Regions from separate parts of the Cyanobium sp. T1G-Tous genome, predicted to be linked through region 1. Evidence: predicted binding sites of a transcription regulator. Region 1 holds the regulator's gene; each other region holds the start of a gene.

Region 1 (4,938 bases):
TGCAATCGATGCGCTACACCGGCGATCGCATCTGCAAGGCCGCCAATGGTGAACTGGAACTGGAGGAGGTGTTCTATCTACGGCCCGTAGGTAGCTATAGCGACCGGCAGGGCAAAAAATACGCCTATACCGAAGAGCAGCGCTGCATAGATCTAGAGCTCTGCAGCGCTGCAGCGGCTCGCTACCGCGACCTTTTGGCGGCTGGCTTCGCCGAGGAGCACGCCCGCGGCATCCTGCCCTTCGACTACCGCCAGCACTTCGTGGTGAGCTTCACCTTGCGGGCATTTCTGCACTTCCTTGACCTGCGGGCCAAGCTCGACGCCCAGCTCGAAATTCGCGAACTTTGTGAATTGATGTGGCCCCACCTGCAGGCTTGGACACCCCAATTTGCTGAATGGTATGAAAAGAGCCGCTTGCATAGAGCCAGGCTCGCCCCATAGGGCGAACCATTTGGCGCACCTCTCGGTGCGACGCCCAGGCTCGCCCCATAGGGCCTTTTGCGGGAAATTAGATTCTTGCCAAAGTGACGCGTTCGGGCTGGTGCTGATATTTACCAGCCCGATCTTGATAGGTGGTCTCGCAGGGATCGCCCTCAAAAAAGAGCAACTGACAAATTCCCTCATTTGCATAAATGCGGCAGTCGGCCCCCGAAGAATTACTGAACTCCAGGGTGAGGTGACCCTCCCAGCCGGCTTCCGCTGGGGTCGTATTAACAATGATGCCTAGCCGGGCGTATGTGCTCTTACCCAGGCAGATCACCGTGATATTTGATGGCACCTTCATCTTCTCCAGTGCTACTCCCAAACCATAGGAATGGGCTGGCAAGATGAAATAGGACCCATCCTCGTCATCGCGCAGGGGAGCCGGTTCGAGGTTTGCCGGGTTGAACCGCTTGGGGTTCATCACGGTGCCGGGCACATGCCGAAAGATCAAAAATTCCTTAGCCGACAACCGCAAGTCGTAGCCATAGGAAGAGCAGCCGTAGCTGAGCACCGGCGAGCCCGCCGCCTCGGGATCGAGGTGGCGCACCAGGCTCGACTGAAACGGCTGCAACATGCCTGCCGCAGCCTGCTCGTTGATCCAGCGGTCGTTCTTCAGCATCAGAGACCTCGGCGCAACTGGGTGACCTGATCAGCCATGGCCATCAACTCAGGAGTCATGGCTGGCCCTGTCAAAATGACATCTAAATGGGCCGGTCGGCGCTCCAAGGTTGCCAGCACTTCAGCCTGATCGATGTAGCCCAACTCCACAGCCAAGCCCAGCTCGTCGAGCACCATCAGATCCACCGCACCACTGAGCAGCTGCTCGCGGCTGAAGGCCCACACCTGGCGCACCGCCTCCAACAACTCGAGCTCCTGATGGGCAGCTGGCTCTGACAGACAGGCAGGCACGCCGGGCCGCAGCCATTGCAGTCGCCCACACAGCCAGACGCTGCTGCCGAGACCCTGATCTACGCCGCCCTTAAGAAACTGAGTAACCAGCACCCGGCTGCCCAAGCCGGCACTACGCAGGGCCTGGCTGAGCACGGCACCGAAACTGCCGCGGAAAGGCGCCGTATGGATTTGCAGCAAGCCCTCCGACTGGGCCACGAGCCGCAATGCCGGCGCAGCAGCAGGCGCGGAGGTGGCAGCCGCCACAGCCAAAGGGCGATGGCCAGAGCGCTGAGATTGGTGCTGGACCGCCGGAAAACCAGCTCCAGAGGAGGAGGTGAGGCCTGAGACGGGCAAGCTCGCGGTCATGAACAACCTGAATAAGAACCTGGAAAATCGAAAAACAGACCTGGAGCGGCGCGAGCAGCCCATGGTCCCGCGGAGCTGAATGTAGCGGGATCGGGCCGCTCCACAAGCAAACGACACCATCCCTAGCGGAAACATACGTACTGGTGCCCCGGGGGCACCGGCGGTGTCATCTCAAACCGTGTGTATTGCTACAAGCCACCCCCCGGGTGATCCTTAGGGTCCCGGCACTTGCCCAGACCTTGATGGTTGGCGCTACCCACGGATTTAGCCGTACCGCCAACACCCCATCGACGGGTGCCCCTGGCGTGGTGGCAGGCATGGGCAGCGCCGGCCAGGGCAACCCCACCCTGCTGGAAGTGATCCGGGGCCTGGCCGGCAGCAGTGTCGAGACGATCGAACGGGGCAAGACGATCTTTTTTCCCGGCGATCCAGCCGAGCGGGTCTATCTGCTGCGGCGCGGAGCGGTCCGGCTGTCGCGGGTATATGAATCCGGCGAGGAGATCACCGTGGCCCTGTTGCGTGAAAACAGCCTGTTTGGTGTGCTGTCGCTGCTTACCGGCCAGCGCTCCGACCGCTTTTATCACGCTGTGGCCTTCACCAGGGTCGAGATGGTGACCGCACCAGCCACCTCGGTGCGCCGGGCGATCGAGCAGGACGCCAGCGTGGGCTTGCTGCTGCTGCAAGGCCTGTCTTCGCGGATCCTGCAGACCGAAACGATGATCGAAACCCTCACCCACCGCGACATGAGCTCGCGGCTGGTGAGCTTTCTGCTGGTGCTGTGCCGCGATTTCGGCGTTCCCAGCTCGGAAGGGATCACGATTGATCTGCGCCTCTCCCACCAGGCGATTGCCGAAGCGATTGGCTCCACCCGGGTCACAATCACTCGCCTGCTGGGCGACCTGCGCAACGACGGGCTGGTTCAGATCGACCGCAAAAAGATCACTGTGTTTGATCCAATCGCCCTAGCCAAGCGCTTCAGCTGAACGCCAGGGATACTGGGGCCCTTCGCGGACGTATGTGACGGGCTGGCTGCTGATCCTCGCTCTGCTCGCCCTGGGGGGAGTGCTCTCCACCCTGGGCGACCGACTCGGCAGCCTGGTGGGCAAGGCGCGCTTGAGCTTGTTGGGGATGCGGCCCCGCCGCACCGCCGTGTTGATCACGGTGCTCACCGGCAGCCTGATCAGTGCCATCTCCCTAGGCCTGATGCTGTTGGTGAGCGAGCGGCTGCGCACGGGCCTGTTTGAACTCGATCGACTGGAGCAACGGCTGCAAACCAGCCGCAGCCAACTGAGCCGCAGCAACAGCCAACTAGCCAGCAGCCGCCTGGAGGTGGCTCGGGCTGAACAGGGCAAACGGGAGGCCCAGACGCGCTTTGAGCAGGCCCAAGCCCGGGCCAGCAAATTGCGCCAGGAGCTGGCGCCACTTTTAGCCCAGCGCAACCAGCTTGAGCTGGAGCGCAGCCGTCTCAGCGAGGAGGTGAAGGGGCGGGATGCGGAAATCCGCCGCACCGAAGCGGAACTGGCCCAGGTGCGCCGCCGGATCAGCGCCGGTGCCAAAGAACTTAAGGACCTGGAGGGCAACCTGATTGCCCTGCGCCGCGGCGACGTGGTGCTAAGCAGCGGACAGACCCTGGCCAGCGCCAAGGTGACCCTTGAGCGCCCCGAGCAGGCCACGGAGGTGATCACCGCCTTGCTGCAGCAGGCCAATCTCAACGCCTTCAGGCGGGTGCTACCCGGCCAGCCAGCCGATCGCCAGATCCTGCTGGTACCCAAGAACGACATCAGCAAGCTGGAGGGCCTGCTCGCCAAGCCTGGCAGCTGGGTGGTGAGCATTCTCTCGGCCGCCAACGTGCTGAGGGGCGAGCGCCAGGTGCTTGCCTTCCCAGACCTACGCCCCAACCGCCCAGTAGTTAAGGCAGGTGAAGTGCTGGCCAGCACCACGATCGAGGGCGACCTCACAGCCCTGGAGCCGGTTTCGCGGCGACTCAACCTGCTGCTGGCCGCTGCCTATGCCCGAGCCCAGCGCCAGGGCACGTTGGTGGAAGGGCTGCAGTTCGATGCGGCCAGCTTCAAACAGCTGGCCCGGGAGCTGAGCGAGCGCCAGCCTGGCCAGGTTGCCCAACTAGAAGCCCTCGCCATCAACAGCGCCAGCACCGCCGACCCAATTGCGGTGGAATTGCGCTGGTTGGCGGCCCCCTCTCCCGCCCAATCGGGGCCGGGCCCTCGCCGCCCATGACGGGCGCTGTGGCGGGCCTGGTGGCAGGCCTCGATCCCGGGCGCAGCAAATGCGGACTAGTGCTGGCGGATCCTGCCGCTCGCCAGATCCGGCAGGCCGCCATCCTGCCCCCGCAAGCCTGCCTCGCCCTGCTCAAAAGCTGGCAGCAAGTGGGGCTTGGCCAGGTTGTGCTCGGCAATGGCACCGGTAGCCAAGACTGGCGCAGCCGGCTTGGCCAGCAGCCGCTGGCGCTAGCGGTGGTGGATGAGAGCGGCAGCACCCTGGCGGCCCGCGAGCGCTACTGGCAGCTGTGGCCTCCTAGGGGCTGCATGCGACTGCTGCCGGCGGGGTTGCGCTTGCCCCCCCGAGATATCGACGATGTGGTGGCCCAGCTGCTGATTGAGCGCTATTGCGGGATGACCCTGCAGCGCAGCAACCAGGAGGTGCTGAGGCAATGGCCGCTGCCGGTCGCCGGAGGCTAAATCGGTTTAAAAACGGGCCCGAACCGTGAAGACGTAGTCACCGCCAGGCTCGAGCTGGTAGTCGACCTTGAGCAGATAACGCAGCAGGGCGTCCTGGATCAGAGCCCTGCCCAAAGAAGGCTCGACGCTGAGTTCACCGCGGTCAAAGGCCCAGCGGAAACTCCATTGGTAACCGCCCGCACTCACCTCCCCCTCCAGCAGCCGCTGGCTGAAGCTCTGATGCAGCACCCGCAACTGGGCAGTGGTGGAGGGAAGACGTGCCATCGGCTCAGGCTGCCTTGCCCTGGGGCTGAAAACCGTTGAGTCGGTTACCAGCCCGCTCCAGGCCGAGGCGCTGGATCAGGCCAATACCTGCCTCCACCTCGCGCAGCACCTCCTCGAGCAGGGGCTGCTCGGCAGGCGTGAAGCGTCCGAGCACGTGACCAACGGTGCGGGCGCGGCGCTCGCCGGGATCTTGGGCGGGGGCGCCAATACCAATACGCAGCCGCGGAAAGTCCTGGGTA
Region 2 (4,938 bases), on a different contig from region 1:
ATCGCCGTGTCGTAGCTAGCGGTGTGCTGGAAAGCTTCCAGCGCCAGCTGGCGCCGCAGGGCGGCGCTTATGGCTCCGGTGCGCAGAGACTCAAGGAAGGGTCCGTATTGGCTGGGGCTGGTCAGCACCACCACATCGGCGTGATTTTTGGCCGCTGCCCGCACCATGGCCGGGCCGCCGATATCGATGTTCTCGATGGCGGTATCGAATGCCACCTCCGGGTTGGCAACGGTTTCTCGAAATGGGTAGAGGTTGACCACCACCACGTCGATCGGCGCAATGCCCTGGGCCTCCAGATCAGCCTGGTGGCTGGGCTCGCAGCGGCGGGCCAGGATGCCCCCATGGATGCGTGGGTGCAGGGTCTTGACCCGGCCGCCCAAGATCTCAGGGGCGCCGGTGTGCTCCGCCACCTTGGTGACCTCAAGCCCGGCCGCCTTGAGGGCCGCAGCGGTGCCACCACTAGAAATCAACTGATAGCCAGCCTCCAGCAGCCCCTCGGCCAAGGGCACCAGGCCCTCCTTATTGGAGACGCTGAGAAGGGCCGTGGGGGCCATGGCTGCCAAACGTGCAGGTTTAGGGCCAACCTACGCAGCAACAGATCCCCCGTCATGAGCAGCCAAACCAGCCGGCCCAACGACCAACTAATCCGCAGTGGCCCGGACCTGTGCGACCGGCGCCTTGTGCTGCTGCACGGCTGGGGAGCGGATGCCGACGACCTGCTCGACCTGGCCGAGTTGCTGGTGGGGCCAGCGGTGAGCGTGGTGGCCCTGCGGGCACCACTGCCGCATCCAAGCGGTAGCGGCCGGCAGTGGTACGACCTGCAACAGCCAAATTGGCCCCAGCTGCCTGCCGCTCGAACCCAGCTCCTAGAGCGGCTCCAGGCCCTAGCCGTAGAGGTGCCCCTGCAGCAAACGGCTCTGCTGGGCTTCTCCCAAGGCGCAGCAATGGCCCTTGATGTGGCCACAGCCGGCAGCGGCCTCCCCCTGGCCGCTCTGATCGGCTGCAGCGGCTACCCCCATCCCGGCTGGCAACCAACCGCAGCATCCCTGCCAAAAATCCTGCTCACCCATGGCGAACAGGATCCTGTGGTGCCCTACGGAGCCAGTGAGGCCCTGAAAGAGCAGTTGCAACTCGGTGGCATCGACACCGAACTGATTGGCTTTAAAGGCGGCCACACAATTGACAGCGGCCTGTTTCCTGCCCTGAGGAGCTACTTGGCGGGCCAGTGGTCATGCTGAACAACCAGGGGCCCACCTGAGTTACGCCAGGGCAAAGCCAAGCTCAGACGAAAGCGTATTCGTACTCCTCCATTTCTTCCCAGTCGTCGGCGGCGAGGGCTTCGATGCCTTCGAAAAGCACCTCCTCACCGATGCGGTCGACGATCGTGCGCAGTGAGGGAAACAGGAAATGGTTTTCCTCGGCGTATTGGGCGCTGAACAGGCCCTTTTCGCCCCAGAAGAAGCGATCAGTGGTGTGCTCGTTGCGGCGCACGTTGAGAATTGCTGGGGGCACCAACAGCTCCTCAGCAATGAAGCGGCGTGCTGCCGTGACCGGCTTGTGGGAGCCGGTCTCGAGATTAAAGGTGGGGACATGCGCCAGCACCCGCTGGCCTGCGAGCCGGCGACGGCTAATCCGCTTGCGCTTTTTGGACATTGAACTGCTCCCGAGAAGGAGGAATTAAGAGGAGGAAGAGAAACCGGAGGGGGAACGGACAGTGGGAGCGCAAAACATGCGCAGGGTCCGTGACTCAGCCCACCCGCACCCCCCAAAATTCGGAGAGCAGGGCGACGCCCAAACGTTCTGTTGTCCGAGAGAGTCAGCAGGCCCAGGGGTCAGTGACGCCACACCCCGCCCATTCGGGGTGCAGAACAACAGGAAGCAAGATCGGCGTAAGTCGGATCTGTCACTGCTGTAGCCTGAATTGCCGAAATGGGCAACAAAGGGTGAGGGCGTCACGACGACGAACCGCTGCCCGCTTGCGGACCGCGCCGTATTGGTCGATACCGCTCATCTTAAGACTTTTTTCTGGTTTTCCCACGCCTTATCCAAACTTTTTGGAACACGGCCAGGGCTGAGGGCAGCAGATGCAAGTCTCCAACCGCTTTCTCGCCCTACTGCGCTTCCAGCTAGCCCAGTTCGCTGATCGCAGCGACCTCAGCTCCCTGGTGGTTTACGTCACCCAGCCCGGCGAAGCCAACGCCCCAATCCTTGTACCGATTGGTCAGTGGCCAAGTGACGGCCGCGCCCTGCCTGCGGTGGAAGCTGGCAGCCCGCTGAGCCTGCCCGCCGAGGAGCGGCGCTGGCTGCCGCTGCGCCACCAAAGGGTGCTGCTGGGCGCGATCCAGGTGGAAACCAGCGTGGTGCCCTGGCCAGACAGCCTCGGGCAGCGGCTCCAAGCCGTCGCCCTCTGTCTTACCGAAGCGCTCTGCCTTGATCTGGAACAACAGCAGTTGCAGCAGACCCTCGAGCAACAGCAAGCCGAATTGGGCCTGCTGTTGCACCAGCTGCGCAACCCCCTCGCCGCCCTACGCACCTTCGGCCAACTACTGCTGCGGCGCCTCGAACAAGACCAGCAGAACCGACCCCTAGTGGAAGGCTTGCTGGCGGAAGAGCGCCAGCTCAACCGCTACGTGGATGCCCTCAGCCAGCTGGGCCGCCACGAACAAGCCGCCGTCGGCGGCGAAGCGGCGCCGCCCCTGCTACTTCCCCCTGGGCTGGTGGGGCCCGAGGGCCAGCCCCTGCTCGACTGGCTTGAGCCCTTGGTGCAGCGAGCTGCCGCGACGGCCTCTCTGCAGGGCCGCCCCTGGCATCCGCCATCCTGCTTGCCCAATTGGCACGGGGACAGTGGCGCCGTGGCGGAAATTTTGGCCAACCTGCTAAACAACGCCTTTCGATATAGCCCTAGCGGCACGGCCATCGGCCTGGACTGCCAAGCCCTGGCGTCAGGGGACTGGCAACTGACGGTGTGGGATGGCGGCGAGCCGATTGCCGAAAACGAGCGCCAGGCCATCTTTGAGCAAGGTTTCCGGGGGCGGCAGGGGCAGGGGCGGCCGGGGACGGGGCTGGGACTGGCTCTGGCCAGGGATCTGGCCCGCAGCCTCGGTGGCGAGCTCAACCTGGTGTTGCCGCCGGCAGCCGTTGCCCGGCAACTGCCCGAGCGGGGCAACGCCTTTTGCCTCAGGTTGCCAGCCGCGGCCCCAAGCCCAGCAGCAGGCCCATGAGCAGCAGGGCCAGGGCTTCGGTCCATTCGACACAGGCTCCGTAGCTATCGCCGCTATGGCCGCCGAGCCGGCGGCCGAGCCATAGGGGCACGAGCACCGCTGGCAGCAAACCCAGCCCCTGGGGCCAGGGCCCGCGGGTCCAGGCCGCTAGCCCCAGGGCCAGGGAGAACACCAGCAGGGCCGGCACCAGTTCCGCGGCCAGACCACGCCAGTGCTGCCGGTGAAAAGCAGCACTGCCCTGCTGCCTCAAATATGGAAACCACTGCATGGCCACAAGCGGTGCCACCCGGCCCCAGTAAGCAGACCAGAGCAAGGCCAGCGGGGCAGCGGCCCCTAGGCAAAGCAGGGCTGCTGCCTTGAGCAGTAGCACCACCACCAAGGCCTGCACCCCCGATGCGCCCACCCGGCTATCTGCCATCGCCTCCAAGGCCCTAGGGCCAGCGCCCAAGCCATCGGCCGTATCCATTGCGCCATCAACGTGCAAGCCACCGGTGAGCACCAGCCCAAGGGCCAGCACCAAGGCCACCTGGGCTCCAAGGGGCAGCCAGCCAGCGGCAAGCCACCAGAAAAGGCCCTGCAGCCCGCCAAGCACCAGGCCGATCAGGGGAGCGAAACGGGCAATGCGCTCAAAGCGCGGCGGCACTCCTGGCCAGGCGGGCAGCACCGAATAAAACACCCAGGCACCGGCCAGATCGCCCAACCAGCCGGGAATCGGCCCAGAAAAAGACTTCGGCACGGGCTTTAGCAAGCGACACCTAGCGTCGGAACAGCACCTGTTCGGCGCAATCAGCTTCCCACCAGCGTTCTCCTTCGACATCACGGCCCAGTGCAGCCGCACCCGGGCCCGCTGCGGCTGCTTTCACACCCCCCATGGCGTTGTCACCACGCCCCGGTTCATGCCCGTGGGCACCCTGGCCACGGTGAAAGGGGTTACGGCATCCCAACTGCGGGACACCGGCGCTCAGATGGTGCTCTCCAACACCTATCACCTCCATCTGCAGCCGGGCGAGCAGATCGTGGCGGATGCCGGGGGGCTACACCGCTTCATGGCTTGGGACGGGCCGATGCTCACCGATTCCGGCGGCTTCCAGGTTTTCAGCCTCGGCGATATCAACACCATCGACGACCACGGCGTGGTGTTCCGCTCCCCGCGCGACGGCGCCCGCATCGAGCTCACCCCCGAACGCTCGATGGCGATCCAGATGGCCCTGGGGGCCGATGTGGCCATGGCCTTCGACCAATGCCCCCCCTATCCCGCCAGTGAGGCAGACGTAGCCGCCGCCTGCCGGCGCACCCACAGCTGGCTGGAGCGCTGCATCACCAGCCACACCAAGGCCGACCAGGCCCTGTTTGGCATCGTCCAAGGGGGCTGCTTCCCCCACCTGCGCCAGGAGTCGGCCCAGGTGGTGGCCTCCATGGGCCTGCCCGGGATAGCAGTGGGCGGCGTGAGTGTCGGCGAGCCCACCGACGAAATGCACCGGATCGTGCGCCAGCTGGGGCCGCTGCTGCCTGATGCCGTGCCCCACTACCTAATGGGCATAGGCACCCTGCGGGAAATGGCCATCGCCGTGGCCAACGGCTTCGACCTGTTTGATTGCGTGATTCCCACCCGCCTCGGCCGCCATGGCGCGGCCTTGGTGGGCGGCGAACGCTGGAACCTCAAGAACTCCCGCTTCCGCCACGACCACACCCCCATGGATGCCAGCTGCCCCTGCCC
Region 3 (4,938 bases), on a different contig from region 1:
ATCAGATCATGGAGCCGGTTGAGGTCGCTCTGCAGGCCGTCGATCGACTCGTGCAAGCCTCCCGCAATCAGCTCGTCGATACGGCTGTAGCTCCAGCGGGCCAGGGTGAGGCCGCTAAGGCATTCGAGCTCGTCTGGAGCTCCTGGCACCGCCTGGCCGCGCACGATCCTCAAGGTTTCGTGGATGCGCTCCAGGCAGTAGCGCACTGAGCGTGGAAAGATTGGGTCGAGCAGCAGGAAGCCTGCCACCGCTTTTGGCTCGATCGCCTGCTGGCGCGACTGACGGAACATTTGATAGGCCCCGGCGCTGCGCAGCAGGGAGATCCATTGCAGTTCATCGAGCACGCCGCCCACCTCATCAGGTGAAGGCAGCAGCAGGAAGTACTTCACATCAAGTATGCGGGTGGTTTTTTCAGCCCGCTCCAGCACCCGCCCCAGGCGGCTGAATTGCCAGGAGAGGTCGCGGCTGAGGGTGGCATCCGTGATGCCATAGAAAAGTTGGCAGGAGCGGCGGATGTCGCGAAGTTGCTCCTGGGGCGGCTGATTCCAGAAGCCCTTGTTGTCGAACAGCGTCCAATAGATGTCGTTGAGCTGCTCCCACATTTCGGTGGTGATTACATCGCGGATCTGGCGAGCGTTTTCGCGGGCGATGGCGATGCAGTTCACGACGCTGTTGGGATTGGCCTCGGCGCGCACCAGAAAATCCACCACCTGCTCCGGGCGTCCTTCTGGATAAAGACGGTCAAATAGTTCCCGATCACCGCTGGCATCAACCAGGGGCAGCCAGGGCTCGGCGCTGCCGGGCGGGCAGTCGAGGGCCATCGCTTCGCTCACCTCCACAAAGCGGGAGATGTTTTCGGCCCGCTCCACATAGCGGTTGATCCAATAAAGGGAGTCGGCGACGCGGCTCAGCATGGTTGTTCACTCACGATCCAGGTGTCCTTGCAGCCGCCACCCTGAGAAGAGTTGACCACCAGGGAGCCCCGGCGCAGGGCCACCCGGGTGAGACCGCCCGGGCTTACCCAGACCCCCTTGCCGCGCAGCACATAGGGCCGTAGATCCACGTGGCAGGGGAACAATTCGCCCTCGCTTAGCGAGGGCACGGTGGAGAGCTCGAGGGTGGGCTGGGCGATGTAATTGCGGGGATCGGCCTGGATCTTGACGGCAAACTCGGCGATCTCCTCGCTGCTGGCGTGGGGGCCGATGAGCATGCCGTAGCCACCGGCCTCGGCCACCGCTTTCACCACCAGCTCACTGAGGTGGGCCAGCACGTAGGACCGGTCGTCCCCCCTGGCGCAGAGGTAGGTGGGCACGTTCTCGATGATCGGCTCCTCGCCCAGGTAGTAGCGGATCATCTCCGGCACATAGGCGTAGATCAGCTTGTCGTCGGCTACGCCGGTGCCTGGGGCGTTGGCTATTGCCACCCGGCCGGCCCGGTAAGCGGCCATCAGGCCCCGCACCCCCAGCATCGAATCGCTGCGGAATACGGCCGGGTCGAGGAAGTCGTCGTCGATGCGCCGGTAGATCACATCCACCGGTTCGGGTCCGGCCGTGCTGCGCATCCACACCCGGTCGTCCTGGCAGATCAGGTCGCGGCCCTCCACCAGCTGGATGCCCATCTGCTGGGCCAGGTAGCTGTGCTCGAAGTAGGCGCTGTTGAACACCCCGGGGGTGAGCAGCACCACCTTGGGGGTGTCGGTCCAGGGGGCCAGCTCCCGCAGGGTCTGCAGCAGGTGGGAGGGGTAGTCGTCGATCGGCTGCACGGTGCGGCCGGCAAACAGGCTCGGGAACATCCGCTTCATCACCCGGCGGTTTTCCAGGAAGTAGGCCACGCCGGAGGGACAGCGCAGGTTGTCTTCCAGCACACGCCAGGTGCCCTCGCCGTCGCGCACCAGATCAAGGCCGGAGATATGGCACCAGCGTCCCAGAGGCGGCTGGAAGCCCTGCAGTTGGGGCCGCCAGCCCTGGGAGCTCTCCACGTCCTGCCGCGGAATCACACCGTCGTTGAGGATTTTTTGGGGTCCATAGACATCGGCCAGAAATAGGTCGATCGCCTCTAGCCGCTGGAACAGGCCTGCTTCGAGGCGTTGCCAGTCCGCGCTACCGATCAGCCGCGGCAGGGGGTCGAAGGGCAGGATGCGCTCACCCCCCTGGCTGCCGGAGCCATTGAGGCGAAAGGTGGCCCCCAGCCGCCGCAGCAACACACCGGCTGCTGCGTGATTGCGGTTCAGTTCATCGAGGCCCAGCTGGCCTAGGGAGGAGAGCAGAGGGCGTAGGGCAGTGCGAGGCTTATCAGGGGCGCTGAAATATTCGTCGTAGCCCCGATTTGGTCTGTATTCGGTAAACATGCCGCGCCACCTGCCATGGCGGGATCATGTCCACCCGCTGGGGTTGACGCCGGTGTGGATTGATACGGAAGGCCAGCTCCGTCTCTGGCGGCTTCCTTCCTCGGCCATTAAGGTGAGACAACAGCAGCTCTTTGGGGCTTTTGTGATGCCCAGCTATCTCCCCAATCTTGCTGGCGACGCCTCCAGAGCGCCTGGTGTCTCCTGGTCCGAACCCTTCAGTAAAGATCCAGGGCGTTTTGAGGCAGAAACAATCCTCACCGGGGATGAATACCTAGAAATCCTTGGTCCTCACGATGGTCAGCGCCGCTTTGAAAGGTTGGTGGCGCCACCTTGTCGTCCGGTGCCGATTCAGCTGCTCAGCCCAGATGGCGAACCCCGCACCGAGTGGTTTTATGCCGACATCCTCGATATCAGCCTCGGTGGCTTGTGCCTGTTGATCACCGAAAACCATGAGTTACAGGTAGGTCAAAGACTGCTGGTTGATTTCAAGGTGCATCGGGCCACCGACTTGCATCGGGTGGCTGGCTTGGTGCGTTGGTTTGTGCGCTCCGGCACCGTTACCACCATGGGAGTGGGCTTCAGCGAACCCCTGTCCCTGCTTCCCCAGCTGCTGCCGGAGCGGCGCAATCGCCTGCGCGACCCCAACACGGTGGCCGATTAGAGCAGGAAGTAGCGCTGGGCCATTGGCAGCACCTCGGCTGGTTCGCAGCTGAGGTGCATCCCATCGGCGAACACCTCATAGGTCTGGGGGTCAACCTCAACATTCGGCAGGGCCGTGTTGTTTTTCATTGAGGCCTTGCCGATGTCGCCGCGGGTGTTGGTCACTGGCACGCAGGGGCGTTTCAGGCCCAGCTGGCGGGGTAGGTCGGCATCGAGGGCTGCCTGGCTCATGAAGGTGAGGCAACTGGGGGCCAGGGCGGCCCCAAAAGCGGCAAACATCGGCCGGCCGTGCACCGGTCCGGGGGTGGGGATCGAGGCGTTGGCATCGCCCATCTGGGCCCACACGATTGAGCCGCCCTTGATCACCAATTCCGGTTTCACCCCGAAAAAGCCCGGCTTCCACAGCACCAGATCGGCAAGCTTGCCCACCTCCACCGAACCGATCTGGGAATCAAGCCCGTGGGCGATCGCCGGGTTGATCGTGGTTTTGGCGATATAGCGCTTCAAGCGGGTGTTGTCGTTGCGCCCTCCACTTGAAGCGGAGTCTTCGGGCAGGGTGCCCCGCTGCGCCTTCATCTTGTGGGCGGTCTGGAAAGTGCGGGTGATCACCTCGCCCACCCGGCCCATGGCCTGGGAGTCGCTGGCGATGATTGAGAAGGCGCCCAGGTCGTGGAGGATGTCTTCTGCGGCAATCGTTTCGCGGCGGATGCGCGACTCGGCGAAGGCCACATCCTCCGGGATGCGTGGATCCAGGTGGTGGCACACCATCAGCATGTCGAGGTGCTCCTCGAGCGTGTTGCGGGTGTAGGGGCGGGTGGGGTTGGTGCTGCTGGGCAGCACGTTGGCTTCGCCGCAGATTTTGATGATGTCGGGGGCGTGACCGCCGCCGGCTCCTTCGGTGTGAAAGGTGTGGATGGTGCGGCCGCCGATGGCGCGGATCGTGTCTTCCACAAAGCCGGCCTCGTTGAGGGTGTCGGAGTGGATGCACACCTGCACGTCGAAGCGATCGGCCACCGTGAGGCAGCAGTCGATCGCGGCTGGGGTGGTGCCCCAGTCTTCGTGCAGCTTGAGGCCGCAGGCGCCGGCCCGCACCTGCTCCTCGATTGCCTCGGGGGTGGAGGCGTTGCCCTTGCCGTAGAAGCCCAGATTCACCGGCAGGCCCTCGGCGGCCTGCAACATGCGGGCCAGGTGAAAGGCGCCCGGGGTGCAGGTGGTGGCGTTGGTGCCGGTGGCCGGGCCGGTGCCGCCCCCCAGCAGGGTGGTTACACCGCTGGCCAGGGCCGTTTCAATTTGCTGGGGGCAGATGAAGTGGATGTGGGTGTCGATTGAACCGGCGGTGATGATGTGGCCCTCACCGGCGATCGCTTCGGTGCCCGGTCCCACCACGATCGTCACGCCGGCCTGGGTGTCGGGGTTGCCCGCCTTGCCGATGGCGCAGATGCGGCCATCGCGCAGGCCGATGTCGGCCTTGACGATCCCCCACCAATCCAGGATCAGGGCGTTGGTTATGACTGTGTCCACGGCGCCCTGGCTGCGGGGTGTCTGGCCCTGTCCCATGCCGTCGCGGATCACCTTGCCGCCGCCAAACTTGACCTCATCGCCGTAGACAGTGAAATCTTTTTCCACTTCCAGAAACAGCTCGGTGTCGGCTAGGCGCAGCCGATCGCCGGTGGTGGGGCCGTAGGTCTCGGCGTAGGCGCGGCGGGAGATGCGATAGGGCATGGGGTGGGGTTGCCGGGATGGGCGTTAATCGAGCGGTCCGTTGACCAAGCCGTTGAAGCCGAAGATGCGGCGCTCGCCGGCGAAGGGCACCAGCTGCACTTCGCGGCTGTCGCCTGGCTCGAAGCGGATAGCCGTGCCGGCGGGGATGTCGAGCCGCAGGCCGCGGGCCGCGTCGCGGTCGAATTTGAGTGCGCTGTTGGCCTCAAAGA
Region 4 (4,938 bases), on a different contig from region 1:
TGAACCAGCGGCGGCAACGCCAGCGTCTTGAGTTAACCCAAAGATTGCTTGATCCTCTGCCCGAGCAGCTAGCCCCCCCCTATCGCCAGGAGGTGCTGTTTTGGCGTGGGCTGCGCTGGGCCACCGCCGGTCTGCTCCTGGCCTGGATTCTGAAGCGCTAGCGAGGCTTGCGGGCCGTCCAGACCCGGGTCATGAAATGGCTTTGGGCTGTGATGCCCTCAAAGCCAGGCTGGGCAAGGCGAGCGCCGATGTCATCTGAGATGTAATCGCGGTAATAGGGCTCATGGAAAACCCGCCGGAAGTTTTCCATTACGGCACTGAATTGGGGTGAATCAGCAAGCTGAACGGAGTCGGCAATGACCACAACCCCGCCGGGCTCCAACACCCGGTAGGCCTGATTGATCACGTTCTGACGGGCCTCGCCCGGCAGCTCATGGAACAGAAAAACGCAGGTGACCGCTTGAAAACTTGCGTCTGCAAAGGGCAATGCCTCAGCATTGCCTTGCGTTAGCTGGGGAAGTTCACCGGGCAGCTGGCTTAGCCATTTGTTGGCCTGGCGCAGGTAGGCACTGGAAAGATCCAATCCCACCAGCTGGGCCTTGGGCAAAGCTGCCCTTATCTGGCGCAGGGTGCGACCGGTGCCGGTGGCAAGGTCGAGAACTCGCACCTGGCCGGCTGGCCGATCGGCGAAGGCTTTGATACCCCGCAGCAGGGGAGCAAGCACCCGCCGCCGCATCGGGTCGGCAGTGCCATTAAACAGAATTTCCACCTGCAGGTCGTAGAGAGCCGCGGAGTGGTCGCTTAAGTAGCCGTCAGTCTGGTGATGAAAATTTTGAAGGTAGTAGTCGGGGTAATTTTCTAAATCAACACTGCTGGGTAAATCGCGCACGTTGCGCTCCCGGCGGCGAGTCCAGGTGCTGGGCATATCGAGCCAAACCAGTGGATACCGACTGGCCCAATCCAGCCAGGGGGCATCGAACAGCAGAGATGGCGGGTAAAGCCCCTGTTCTGCTTCCTGCCAGTCGCGCTCGTGCAATGAAGCCATCGCCTGCCTGAGGCTGCCCAGCAATTCAGGCGGTATTGGCACGGTTTTGGGGGTGCCATCTGGAGCAAGCAACCCCATCAGCCTGGTACTCACCTCCTTATGGGTTACCCCCAGCAGCGCCCTGCCCTGCTGCATGGTTTGGTAGGCCAGTTTTGTGAGCTGATCGGGCATGGCGAGGCAATGGCTTGCGCCCATTCCAGCGAATTTGAACTCACACCGCGATTGCTGAAGAGCTGTGAAGCTCTGGCTATTTAGTAGCAACCGCTACCAAAACAGCTGCAGACTGGATTGAGAGAGAGGGGAGCACGCCATGACCACGACCCGCCTACAAGGCCAGCATGCCGATCCTGAATTTTAAACCTGGAGCCTGTTGCACGCCCGCGACAACCGCCTCCATGGCGCCGAACTGGCCCAGATAACCCAGCACCACGATCCCAACCCCGCCGGCGACGCCCTCCATCAGCTCCAGGCCTGGGCCAGGCGCCAGGCCCGCGCAAAGCAACTGCAGGCAAGCGCGATCGCCCACCTGCGCTATTGCCCACCGGCGCCTGCTCAGGCGTCGTAGTACATCACAAACTCGTGGGGGTGGGGCCGCTGGCGCAGCTGCTGCACCTCCTCGTATTTAAGGGTTATCCAATTGTTGATGAAGTCTTCGGTGAAGACACCACCAGCTAGCAAGTAATCCTTGTCTGCATCGAGGGCCTCAAGGGCACCATTCAGAGAGGCCGGCACAGTGGAGATGCGGGCCAATTCCTCTGGGGAGAGCTCGAATAGATCAACATCGGTGCCATCTCCCGGGTCGATTTGATTCTTGATGCCATCGATGCCGGCCATCAACATGGCCGCGAAGCCGAGGTAGGGGTTGGACAGGGCATCGCCGGAGCGGAATTCCAGGCGCTTGGCCTTGGGGCTCGGCCCGGTGAGCGGAATGCGAACCGCAGCGGAGCGATTGCCCTGGGAATAAACCAGGTTCACCGGGGCTTCGAAGCCTGGCACCAATCGCTTGTAGCTATTGGTGGTGGGATTTGTGAAGGCCAGGAAACTGGGGGCGTGCTTCAGCAGGCCACCGATGTACCAGCGGGCAGTCTGGGAAAGGTTGGCGTAGGTGCCTTCGCCGAAAAACAGGGGATTGCCGCCTCTCCAGAGGCTTTGGTGCACGTGCATGCCGCTGCCGTTATCGGCGAACACGGGTTTGGGCATGAAGGTGGCCGTTTTGCCGTACTTACGGGCAACGTTGCGCACTACGTATTTGTAGATCATCACGTTGTCAGCTGCGCTGATCAGCTCGGCAAACTTGATGCCCAGCTCATGCTGGGCTGTTGCCACCTCGTGGTGCTGCTTTTCGATCGGCACCCCCAGGCTGCCCATGGTGAGCAACATCTCCGTGCGCATGTCCTGCAGGGTGTCGTTGGGGGCTACCGGGAAGTAGCCCTCCTTCAACTGAATCTTGTAGGCGAGGTTGCCGCCCTCCTCAAGGCGGGCGCTATTCCAAGGGGCTTCAACTGAATCGACGCTGTAGAAGCTGCTGCCGCTGCCTGAGCTGTAACGGACGTCGTCGAAGACAAAGAATTCAGGCTCCGGCCCGAAGTAGGCGGTATCGGCGATACCGGTGGAACTGAGGTAGTTGAGCGCTTTCTGGGCCAAGGCCCGGGGACAACGGCCATAGGGCTTGCCACTTCGGGGCTCCTGGATCGAGCAGATCAGGCTCAAAGTTTTGTGGCTGTAAAAGGGATCGATCCAGGCGGTGTTGGGGTCCGGCACCATCGCCATGTCCGATTCGTTGATCGCCTTCCAGCCCCGTATCGAGGAGCCGTCAAAGGCGACGCCATCGCTGAAGGAGGCCTCGTCGATCAGGTCGCGGCAGACCGTCAGGTGCTGCCACTTGCCATGCAAGTCGACAAACTTGAGGTCGATCAGCTCGATTCCCTCCTCATGGATCTGACGGAGGACGTCTTGGGCTGTTTGGGCCATTACGAACAAGAAGGATGGGTGCCGACAGGTTGCGGCGTTGCCGGACCGTACGGATCGGCCAGACGCTAATTGGTAGCGCCCGTAACCAAACTGACGGAGAGGATTGCGTAACCGTTTCTGTCAACTTCCCCAGAACCCATCCCTGGCCTGGGATTTGGCGGAATGTGAGTGCTAGTTTTCGATACAGGTGCGTCGATTTGATTCCGCCATGCGCGATGCCATCACTGGTCTAATTGGCCGTTATGACCAGCTCGGCCGCTACTTAGACCGCGATGCGATCGACCGCATCAGCATTTATTACTCCGAATCCAGCGTGCGCCTGGCTGCGGTGGAGCTGATCAACCGTGAGGCTGCGGCCATCGTGCGCGAGGCGGCCCAGCGCCTCTGGCTTGCCGATCCCGAGCTGATCCTGCCCGGTGGCAACGCCTACACCACAAGGCGCCTTTCGGCTTGCCTGCGGGACATGGATTACTTCCTGCGTTACGCCAGCTATGCCCTGATCGCCGACGACGCATCGATCCTCAACGAGCGGGTGCTGAACGGTCTCGACGACACCTACAAGAGTCTTGGCGTACCGACCGGCCCCACCGTGCGCAGCATTGCCTTGATGGCTGATGTGGTCTGCGAGATGCTGCTCGATGCGGGTGTGGCATCGGCGGCAGTGGTTAGGGCCCCCTTTGACCATCTCTGCCGTGGTCTTGGTGCCACCAATCTGCGGGCCCGCTAGGCCCCGTAATTGCTACTTAGGCTCGATTTACACGCTCAATCCTGGTCTTGGTTCCCCTGCCCGTGCTGCCACCAGTTAATTCAGCCCATCGCCGCACGCTGGCTCCCATAGCCACGCCGGATCGTCTGCTGCTCGGTCCTGGCCCCTCCAATGCCCATCCCACCGTGCTTCAGGCCCTGGCCCGAATGCCGATTGGTCACCTCGACCCCCTTTACGTCGAGCTGATGGGTGAGGTGCAGGATCTGCTCCGCTACGCCTGGCAGACCGACAACCGCCTCACCATTCCAATGAGCGGCACCGGCAGTGCGGCCATGGAAGCCAGTCTTGCCAACACGATTGAGCCCGGCGACACTGTTTTGGTGGCCGTCAAGGGCTACTTCGGCCTGCGTCTGGCCGACATGGCCGGTCGCTATCGGGCCAATGTTGTGACGATCGAGAAGCCCTGGGGGGAAGCTTTCAGCCTTGCGGAACTCGAGCACGCCGTAGCCACCCATCGGCCCAAAATTCTGGCCATCGTCCACGCCGAAACATCCACCGGGATCTGCCAGCCCATGGAGGGCATCGGCGATCTCTGCCGTCAGCACGACTGCCTGCTCTTGCTTGATACCGTCACCTCCCTTGGTGCGGTGCCCCTCTACCTCGATGAATGGAAGGTGGATCTGGCCTACAGCTGCAGCCAGAAGGGCCTGAGCTGTCCTCCTGGGCTTGGACCCTTCACCATGGGCCCGCGAGCCGAGGCAAAAATGATGGCCCGGGCGGGCAAGGTCCCCAACTGGTACCTGGACGTCACCCTGCTGAATCAGTACTGGGGCAGTGATCGGGTGTACCACCACACAGCGCCAGTAAATATGAATTTCGGCATGCGCGAAGCCCTGCGCCTGCTTGCCGAGGAGGGACTGGAGGCAGCCTGGGCCCGCCACCGCAGCAATTCCGAGCTCCTATGGGCTGGTCTCGAAGCCCTCGGGCTCGAGCTGCATGCCCCGGCAGCCCTGCGCCTTCCCACCCTCACCACAGTGCGCATCCCCGCAGGAGTTGATGGCAAAGCCTTCTCTCAGCACCTGCTCACTAAGCATGGAATTGAGGTGGGTGGAGGCTTGGGCGCCCTGGCGGGCAAGGTTTGGCGGATCGGCCTGATGGGTTACAACAGCCAGCCTCAAAACGTCGACCTCCTGCTCAACCTGTTTGAAACCGAGCT

What was found. Region 1 encodes NtcA, which controls nitrogen genes in cyanobacteria. Its sites were predicted from a motif close to GTANCNNNNGNTAC; they were not measured.
Region 2: KBY75_RS00030 (sensor histidine kinase KdpD) is a predicted target of NtcA. The motif match lies at 1,991-2,004, and genes of this name have one in related genera.
Region 3: KBY75_RS01325 (circularly permuted type 2 ATP-grasp protein) is a predicted target of NtcA. The motif match lies at 2,400-2,413, and genes of this name have one in related genera.
Region 4: glnA (type I glutamate--ammonia ligase) is a predicted target of NtcA. The motif match lies at 3,188-3,201, and genes of this name have one in related genera.

What each region holds. Positions count from the first base shown of each region.
Region 1 covers NZ_JAGQBD010000028.1:24,442-29,379, forward strand. Annotated here, with positions in the region: gene thyX (FAD-dependent thymidylate synthase) at 1-440, shown strand, start outside; gene dcd (dCTP deaminase) at 508-1,101, opposite strand; gene KBY75_RS13515 (cob(I)yrinic acid a,c-diamide adenosyltransferase) at 1,101-1,739, opposite strand; gene ntcA (global nitrogen regulator NtcA) at 1,982-2,722, shown strand; gene KBY75_RS13525 (DUF3084 domain-containing protein) at 2,757-3,974, shown strand; gene KBY75_RS13530 (resolvase) at 3,971-4,435, shown strand; gene KBY75_RS13535 (DUF3146 family protein) at 4,442-4,699, opposite strand; gene pth (aminoacyl-tRNA hydrolase) at 4,704-4,938, opposite strand, start outside.
Region 2 covers NZ_JAGQBD010000001.1:2,103-7,040, forward strand. Annotated here, with positions in the region: gene purH (bifunctional phosphoribosylaminoimidazolecarboxamide formyltransferase/IMP cyclohydrolase) at 1-554, opposite strand, end outside; gene KBY75_RS00020 (alpha/beta hydrolase) at 609-1,238, shown strand; gene KBY75_RS00025 (DUF3155 domain-containing protein) at 1,282-1,653, opposite strand; gene KBY75_RS00030 (sensor histidine kinase KdpD) at 2,085-3,221, shown strand; gene KBY75_RS00035 (adenosylcobinamide-GDP ribazoletransferase) at 3,178-3,957, opposite strand; gene tgt (tRNA guanosine(34) transglycosylase Tgt) at 4,007-4,938, shown strand, end outside.
Region 3 covers NZ_JAGQBD010000001.1:273,143-278,080, forward strand. Annotated here, with positions in the region: gene KBY75_RS01320 (alpha-E domain-containing protein) at 1-914, opposite strand, end outside; gene KBY75_RS01325 (circularly permuted type 2 ATP-grasp protein) at 908-2,347, opposite strand; gene KBY75_RS01330 (PilZ domain-containing protein) at 2,493-3,008, shown strand; gene ureC (urease subunit alpha) at 3,005-4,729, opposite strand; gene KBY75_RS01340 (urease subunit beta) at 4,754-4,938, opposite strand, start outside.
Region 4 covers NZ_JAGQBD010000004.1:121,951-126,888, reverse strand. Annotated here, with positions in the region: gene KBY75_RS04420 (hypothetical protein) at 1-161, shown strand, start outside; gene KBY75_RS04415 (class I SAM-dependent methyltransferase) at 158-1,216, opposite strand; gene KBY75_RS04410 (hypothetical protein) at 1,371-1,571, opposite strand; gene glnA (type I glutamate--ammonia ligase) at 1,598-3,016, opposite strand; gene KBY75_RS04400 (allophycocyanin subunit beta) at 3,225-3,743, shown strand; gene KBY75_RS04395 (alanine--glyoxylate aminotransferase family protein) at 3,806-4,938, shown strand, end outside.